DNA from 2 places in the Microcoleus sp. B4-D4 genome. Region 1 is predicted to be linked to the other one. Evidence: riboswitches for the same ligand, from Rfam matches in the RefSeq annotation. Region 1 holds a riboswitch; the other holds the start of a gene.
The links. A riboswitch is a leader RNA that binds a small molecule or an ion and turns the genes downstream of it on or off. The one in region 1 is predicted to bind cobalamin.
Positions count from the first base shown of each region.

Region 2: linked by a shared signal. The riboswitch ahead of QUB13_RS00700 (DUF1636 domain-containing protein) and the one ahead of QUB13_RS02245 (energy-coupling factor ABC transporter permease) in region 1 are both predicted to bind cobalamin.

Region 1 is NZ_JAUBTX010000002.1:109,415-113,313, forward strand. It holds gene QUB13_RS02230 (FAD-dependent oxidoreductase) at 1-816, opposite strand, end outside; gene QUB13_RS02235 (hypothetical protein) at 826-1,056, opposite strand; gene QUB13_RS02240 (Uma2 family endonuclease) at 1,069-1,788, opposite strand; cobalamin riboswitch at 2,081-2,227, shown strand; gene QUB13_RS02245 (energy-coupling factor ABC transporter permease) at 2,289-3,008, shown strand; gene QUB13_RS02250 (energy-coupling factor ABC transporter substrate-binding protein) at 3,013-3,345, shown strand; gene cbiQ (cobalt ECF transporter T component CbiQ) at 3,342-3,899, shown strand, end outside.
Region 2 is NZ_JAUBTX010000001.1:193,768-197,666, forward strand. It holds gene QUB13_RS00680 (hypothetical protein) at 1-520, shown strand, start outside; gene QUB13_RS00685 (hypothetical protein) at 565-981, shown strand; gene QUB13_RS00690 (hypothetical protein) at 949-1,128, opposite strand; gene QUB13_RS00695 (Uma2 family endonuclease) at 1,278-1,910, opposite strand; cobalamin riboswitch at 2,080-2,226, shown strand; gene QUB13_RS00700 (DUF1636 domain-containing protein) at 2,249-2,659, shown strand; gene cobW (cobalamin biosynthesis protein CobW) at 2,937-3,899, shown strand, end outside.

The DNA of each region.
Region 1 (3,899 bases):
AAAGGAGTGGTAAGCTACAGACAGCGCGGGCGATCGCACGTCGATGTAATCGTTGCCCGCCCACAGAGTTTTGAGATTTCCTCTGGTGTCGAGCATTTCCTGCCGGAGTTCTTTTGCTAGTTCGGCATCCTTCTGGGCTGCGTACAGCAAAAATTTTTGACTCTCAGCATCCGCGAGGTTTGTGAAGCGTTTTAGATAATTGTAATCGAGTTCTTTCAGTCTTCTTGTACTGAGTCCTTGGGTTTCAAAAACGAGGGTGACTGGAAGTTCGGAGTTTGGCAGACCAAAGGTTTCAAATCCCTTCAGCTTTTTCGCGCCGGCAGCTTGAGCTAATTCGGCATTGATGGTAGCATCAATAAATTGCTTGCCTGCATAAACTATGCCTCTAGATGTGGTTATGCTGGCAATTCTTTGGCGTTCTTTATTGACTGATTGAATTTCTACTTTGCTGAGGAGATCGACCCCTGCTTGTGACAGCATTTCTTGTAGCGCTGCGCTGGCTTTGCGGGGGTCAAGCGCGATCGCACTGACACCGGATTTTTGCAGGAACTCTTGATAGATTGTCGCCGGTGAACCAAAGGTATCTAACTTTAAAGATTGTCGCAGTTCTTGACCGATCTGACTTCTATCTAAATAAGCCAGGCCGCCTCTGACTAAATGCCCGCCAATTCCTTCTTGCAAGTTTCCTTTAGACATCAGCAAAACTCGCGGATAAAGCTTTGTCCGGCGACGGTATTCTCTGGCTGCTGAGATAACGGCTAGAACTCCAGGAACTTCGTCACCAAAGCCGATGACATCGTAAAAACGCAAATCCATAACCATTATTTAATAACCTATCCTGATTTTCATTGTTTTGAGCTGCATTTCAATGTTTGCTATCAAACTATCTATCTGTTCCAAATAAAGCCGCATATTTCCTAATTTTTTGGATAAATATTTATACATTCCCGAACGCAGAAAGCGGGTTTTTCTCGAAGATTCTCGGTTGAGGGCGATCGGATCGGGCGTGGAAAAATTCAGATTGGCGATCGCCCGCAGAGTGCATCTGTGTCGCACTCTTGACTGCAATCAGCTTATATTATCAGGATCTATCCCCAACTCTCGCAATCGTTCAGCTAGGCGATCTGCGCGCTGGGCTTCCTGTTGTGCGCGCAGCGATTCCTGTTGTGCGCGCAGCGCCGATTCTTTCACCTGTTCTTCAGGAGTCAAATAACGTTTGCCATCAGCATCGTACCAATACAACCACTCCCTTGTCACCCCAGAATAATTGCCCCTTTCACAGCCAATCCCCAAACCAATTTCTGGCATCCAAACAGGATTTCCTGGCTGTAACTCATACTTTCCATTGACTAACTTATGTACTTCCAAATGGGGTCGATCGCGACGACTGGAAGAATAAATGACGTAATACAGTACACCTAAACGTTGATATTCTTCCAACTTATCTGTGTATTCTTGTCGATAAGTCGGGGAAACGACTTCGAGGACAAAAATTGGCATCACCTTTTCTTCCCACACTGCGTAACTGGGACGTAATTCTTCCCGAGAAAACCGTTGCACCCCTAAACTCAAGAAGGCATCTGGCACAATCGGAGGTTTTTCCGGGTGATGGTAAAGACCCATATCTATACAAAAAAACCAGTCCATGCGTTCTGCCCAAAGTATGAGCAATATTGCTTTTAGCAATCCTGGGATTAATTCTTGCAGTTCGTTATCCACTGGTGTTTCATCTGAGTCTGGTAGTTCGTCGGCTGAGGGCCAGTGCGTCGGAAAGTTGTAATTTAACATGGCGGGTTTCCTCAAAACTCATTAATATTATAGCGTTTAGTTGTTTGGCTGTAATTTTGTATTTCCTAAAGATTTTAACGAACCGCGAAGACGCAAAGGACGCGAAGGAAGATAGATTAAATTGTGTTTGCTGGCAGTTTTATTGTTTGTCATTGCGATGAACGAAGCAATCCTAAGTGTTGGCGATTGCTTCGTTCTTTGCAATGACACTTGAAGCTGTCGGACACAATCTAAGCTAGTTAATTTGAAATAATTTTGGTAAAATATTCGGCTGAGAGTTGCGCGATCGACTATACTAAGCTAATCATTCGGTTCTAATGGGGAGCAGCCATTAGAGGAAACGGGGAAAGTTCGGTGTAAGTCCGGCGCTGTCCCGCAACTGTAATGAAAGCCATGTCGCTTTCTGAGTCAGGATGCCCGCCGATGTGTTTGTTTACATAGTCTCATCTGCGAGGTTCAGCGTGAAGGCCAGAAATCGGAAATTAGTCAGCCTGGGATTGATGGCTGGCTTGAGTTGTTATATTGTCCTCGGTTCGGCAACGCCCGCCGCAGCTATGCACATTTCGGAAGGTTTTTTGCCGGTGCAATGGGCGGCGTTTTGGTGGATTGTGGCGTTACCTTTTTTTCTAGTTGGTTTGCGATCGATCGCCCGCATTACCAAAGAACACCCGGAACTTAAATTACTGTTAGCTTTGGCGGGCGCGTTTACTTTTGTGCTTTCTGCTTTAAAAATTCCCTCGGTAACGGGGAGTTGTTCTCACCCGACGGGTACTGGTTTGGGGGCGATTTTATTCGGCCCTTCGGTGATGGCTGTACTCGGCGCTTTAGTGCTGCTTTTTCAAGCGGTTTTGTTGGCCCACGGCGGCTTGACAACCCTGGGAGCAAATATGTTTTCGATGGCAATTGTTGGCCCTTTTGCTGCGTATTTTGTCTATCATTTGCTGTTGCGAACTGGTAGTCAGCGGGCGGCAATTTTTTGTGCTGCGGCTTTGGCGGATTTGCTGACTTATGTGGTGACTTCGATTCAATTAGCGTTAGCTTTTCCCGCAGCAAGCGGTGGTTTTGTAGCTTCGTTTCTCAAGTTTGCTAGCATTTTTGCAATTACTCAAGTTCCTCTGGCTATTAGTGAGGGATTGCTGACTGTATTGGTTTGGAATTGGCTGCATTCCTACGGAAAGCCGGAGTTGGAAACTTTGAAGTTATTGAGACAGGAGTCATAAAGTCATGAGTCAGAAAAATACAAGAAATCACCAATCTACTGCGCGAGAAAATTGGATTTTGGTTGGTGCTGTGGTTGCTCTTGCTGTTCTTCCTCTAGTATTTGTTCGAGGTGAATACGGCGGTGCTGATGGGGAAGCCCAAAAGGCAATTACCGAGATTCAACCGGGCTATGAACCTTGGTTCAAGCACTTTTTTGAACCTGCTAGTGGCGAAATTGAAAGTTTGCTGTTTGCGTCTCAAGCGGCGATGGGGGCTGGCGTAATTGGCTACGTGATTGGGTTATATAAAGGCCGATCGCAATCTCGGCAAAATTCCGATCGCAAAACCTTGGAATGAACCATCAGATTGATAGTCTGGCTTATACAAATCGCTTGCGCGGTTTGCCGCCATCTCACAAACTATCATTTGCGATCGCCCTTTTGATTCTGTCTCTGGTTTCCCATGTAGCGGTGCAGTTGTCGATCGCCCTCTGGTTGACAATCTGGATCGTCGTTTATGCAGGAATTCCGGCGAAACTCTATCTGCGGTTGCTGTCGGTACCGCTGGTGTTTTTGCTGACGAGTTTGCCTGCTTTGGCGATGGGTGGAATTCAGTTAAATCAAATCCAAGCAATTCACTCGGATATTTGGCAAGGTTGGGGGATTAGCATCGGGAATTTTTATCTGTATGTGAGTCGCACTGGCTTATACCAAGTGAGTCTGTTATTCCCGCGCACCTTGGCATCGACAAGCTGTATGTATTTCATCCTGTTGACGGTACCATTTACTGAAACATTGCAAATCCTCCGAAAATTGCGCTTTCCGCCGTTGCTGACAGAACTTCTGTTGTTGATGTATCGGTTTATTTTTAGCTTGTTGGCGATCGCCGATGAACTTTGGATCGCCCAAAAC
Region 2 (3,899 bases), on a different contig from region 1:
CAGACCTATTTGGGATGACACCCAGATATATATTACCAAAAACACAGTTAAATTTGGTTCAGAGATATATCAATTTCGCAACGTAACAGGTTTTGGCATATCCCCAGTTAAGACTGAAAAATTTCCAATCCAATGGATTTTGGGATTGTTTGTCATTGGACTTGTGGTAGCTAGTTATTTTAATAAGCCTGAACTTAGAGCGGGAGGAATAATTATGGCAATAGTAGCAATTATCCAGTTAATTCTAAATACTTTTATGCCCGAAAAATACGGCCTTAAGTTATACCTGAATTCCGGTTCTCCTTTGCCCATATTTGTAACCACCGATATGAAAGGACTAGAAAAAGTAGTTTACGTCTTGTACAACTTCATGGAAAGTAATGCAGAAGGTAGTTATGTAGTCTATTCAAGCGACCGATCTATCCGAATAGAAGGAAGTGTTGGAGGTTCTGTCACAGCAGGTGATATTGGAGGCAGTTCATCAAGTCAAGTTGGAAGAGATGTCTCGCGAAACGACTAGAAATAACGGTGTTATCCAAAAAAAAAATTAATTAGGAGGGAATAATGGAAGATAAACAAGGTAAAGTTCAAGTCGGAGGAAGTGTTGGAGGTTCTGTTAACGCTGGTGATGTTGCAGGTAGTTCATCAAGTCACGTTGGAGGAAATGTTTCATTCGCTATAAACGAGTTACCTTCATCGTCTGAAGCCGATAAACCCGGAATCAAAGAATTACTGACGCAGCTAGAAGCAGCAATTAAAGCCGATCCAAACTTGAGTGAAATTGACAGAAATGACGCTTTAGATCAAGTAAAAGATTTAGCTGAAGCTGCTCAAAATCCTAATGATGGGGGAATGAAGGAGAAAGCTGCAAAAGCAGGTAGGATGCTTGGACGTATTATCTCTGGGATACCAACAGCAACCCAATTAGTAGAATCGTGTAGCAAGTTACTACCATTGATTACTAAAGCGTTTGGGTTTTAGTAAGGATCGCCTTTCAGCAAACATCTTAATAATTACGATCGCCCTTCTTCTTCTCAGCATTCTCTGACAAAGGGCGATCGAGCTTATTAGTTCACCTTCTAAATAGTCTTTAACTGAAACATCAGGAGAATTTTTGCTGGCAATCATTAGGTTTTTCTCAACTTTTACAGGCAGACTTTTCAAATCTCATAATGTTTCCGAGATTCTACTTGTTCTCCCCGTCTCGCGTTGCGCGGACTTTGTTTGTGTAGACGCGATTTCCAATCGCCCCGAAATTAGTGGTTTTAATATCACCCTCACTCCTCAGATTCAGATTCAAAATCCACGCGATCGTAAATATCACCCAACCGCATCTCAAACTCCACACAACTCAATTGTAATACCGTATCAGCACCATCATACTCAGACAAGACCCACTTATTATCATCCGTCTTGCAAAAATGTTCAACGTGCATCTCGTATTGATCGATCAAAACATACTCTCGAAAACTAGGAATAGAACGGAAAAGCTTAAACTTGCCGCCCCTGTCATAATCCTCCGTCGATGGCGATAAAACCTCAGCCACCATCACCGCATTAGTAATCGTATCTTTCCTACCCTCAGCAAACTCCAATTTCCCCGCCACCAACATTACATCAGGATAAGTATAAACCCGCTTCGACGGTATCCACAAACGCAAATCGTTGATAAATACTCGATACGGTTGTCCTTTCGTAGCAAAATTTAGTGTACCGCTCAAATTAAGAGCTATTTGATTGTGATTTGGTGTTCCGCCTGTCATAGGGATTATCCTGCCATCCTGATATTCACTTCTAAATTCTGCGATTTCTTCCAGTTTTAAATACTCTTCAGGAGAGTAATAAGTATTTACTTTTTTCTCAACTTTTTCCTCAACTACTTGTTCGCGGATTTCTGTTAATGCAGTCATAGTACATCCTCGGACTATCGTACTTACAATTATACAGGAATTCAATCCTTAAAAAATTGGAATGTCAGGACTAAAATCCTTGCTAAGAACGGGGTTGATTTATGTGTGTAGATATTAAAACTTGCTTTTACCAAGATAACTTTTTTGGAAAAGGGCGCCAAGTGCGGTATGATGTGAAATTGCGATCGGTTCTAGCGGGGAGCAGCCGCTAGAGGAAACGGGGAAAGTTCGGTGCAAGTCCGGCGCTGTCCCGCAACTGTAATGAAACCCTTGTGGTTTATAAAGTCAGAATGCCCGCCGATATCTAACTCACTTTTGAACGCATCTGCGAGGTACGGATGATGGATGGAATTAATGCTGCTGTACGCACAAAGCACAGTCTGTTTGTTTGTACTGCTTGCGCTAGTATTTGGAAAGACGGCAAGCGCGAAGGCAAAAGCGGCGGCCAACAATTTATGGAAGATTTATCGAAACTTGCTAAAGATTGGGAGTTTTGCGATCGATTTGAGATTCAAGAAGTTGAGTGCATGAGTGCTTGCAGTCACTCTTGTGCGGTGTCTTTTGCTGCTGTGGGAAAGTACACTTATCTATTTGGTGATTTGCCTGCAAATGAGCCGGAAAGCATCGAGGCTGTACTGGAATGCGCGGGTCAATACTATGCTAAACCGGATGGTTTGTTGCCTTGGTCAGAGCGTCCTCAAGCTCTGAAAAAAGGCGTTTTGGCTAAAATTCCGCCGCTGCCTAATTAGAGCCTTTTCTCGTTACCAGGCTCTGCTTATTGGTGACAACTTAACGTCAAGCCGACCGGATCTCTTGTTTTTATGCGAAGTCTAGATCCCCCCTAACCCCCCTTAATAAGGGGGGGACAAGAAATATGCTCAAAGTCCCCCTTCTTAAGGGGGATTTAGGGGGATCTAGACTTCGCATAAAAACGACATTTATTGTGGGTTTTAGTCTTAAATTCTCACCTATGGGCAGAGCCTGGGAACGAAAGATCCCATCACAAAACAAAAAACAAAATTATCAATGCACAAAATTCCTGTTACGGTTATCACTGGTTTTCTCGGTAGCGGCAAAACTACCTTAATTCGCCATTTGTTGCAAAACAATCAAGGCCGCCGCATTGCTGTTCTGGTTAACGAATTTGGCGAGATTGGAATTGACGGAGAGTTGCTGCGCGATTGCCAAGTTTGCGATGAAGAAGAAACTGTCAGCAGCAATATTGTTGAACTGACAAATGGTTGTCTTTGCTGCACTGTTCAAGAGGAATTCTTGCCGACTATGCAGGAGTTATTGAAGCGCAAAGACCAAATTGATTGTATCTTGATTGAGACTTCTGGCTTGGCACTTCCTAAGCCTTTGATTCAAGCTTTTCGCTGGCCGGAAATTCGCACTGGCGCTACTGTAGACGGTGTGGTTGCTGTTGTTGATTGCGAAGCTATTGCTAGCGGTAATTTTGTCGGTGATATCGATGCTTTGATGGCGCAGCGGCAGGCTGATGATAGTTTGGATCACGAAACTCCGATCGAGGAATTGTTTGAAGACCAGTTGGCCTGTGCTGATATGGTACTGTTAACGAAGGTCGATCGCGTGGATGCGGAAACTCAACAGAAAGTTCAAACCTGGTTGCAGCAAGAGTTGCGCCCGAGTGTGAAAATTGTTCCGTCTAAGGGTGGCGAAATTAACCCTGATGTGCTGTTGGGATTTAATGCGGCGGTTGAGGATGATTTGGAGTCCCGCCCGAGTCACCACGACACGGAGGAGGAACACGAGCACGATGATGATATTAACTCGACTTTCTTTGTTTCCGATCGCGAATTTGAACCCGAAGCTTTGGTGAAAAAGCTGAAAGCCTTGATGCAGCAAGAAGAAATCTATCGGATTAAAGGGTTTGTGGCGGTTCCCAAGAAGCCGATGCGGATGGTGTTGCAAGGTGTGGGCGATCGTATAGAATATTTTTACGATCGCCCTTGGCAACCTTCCGAACTC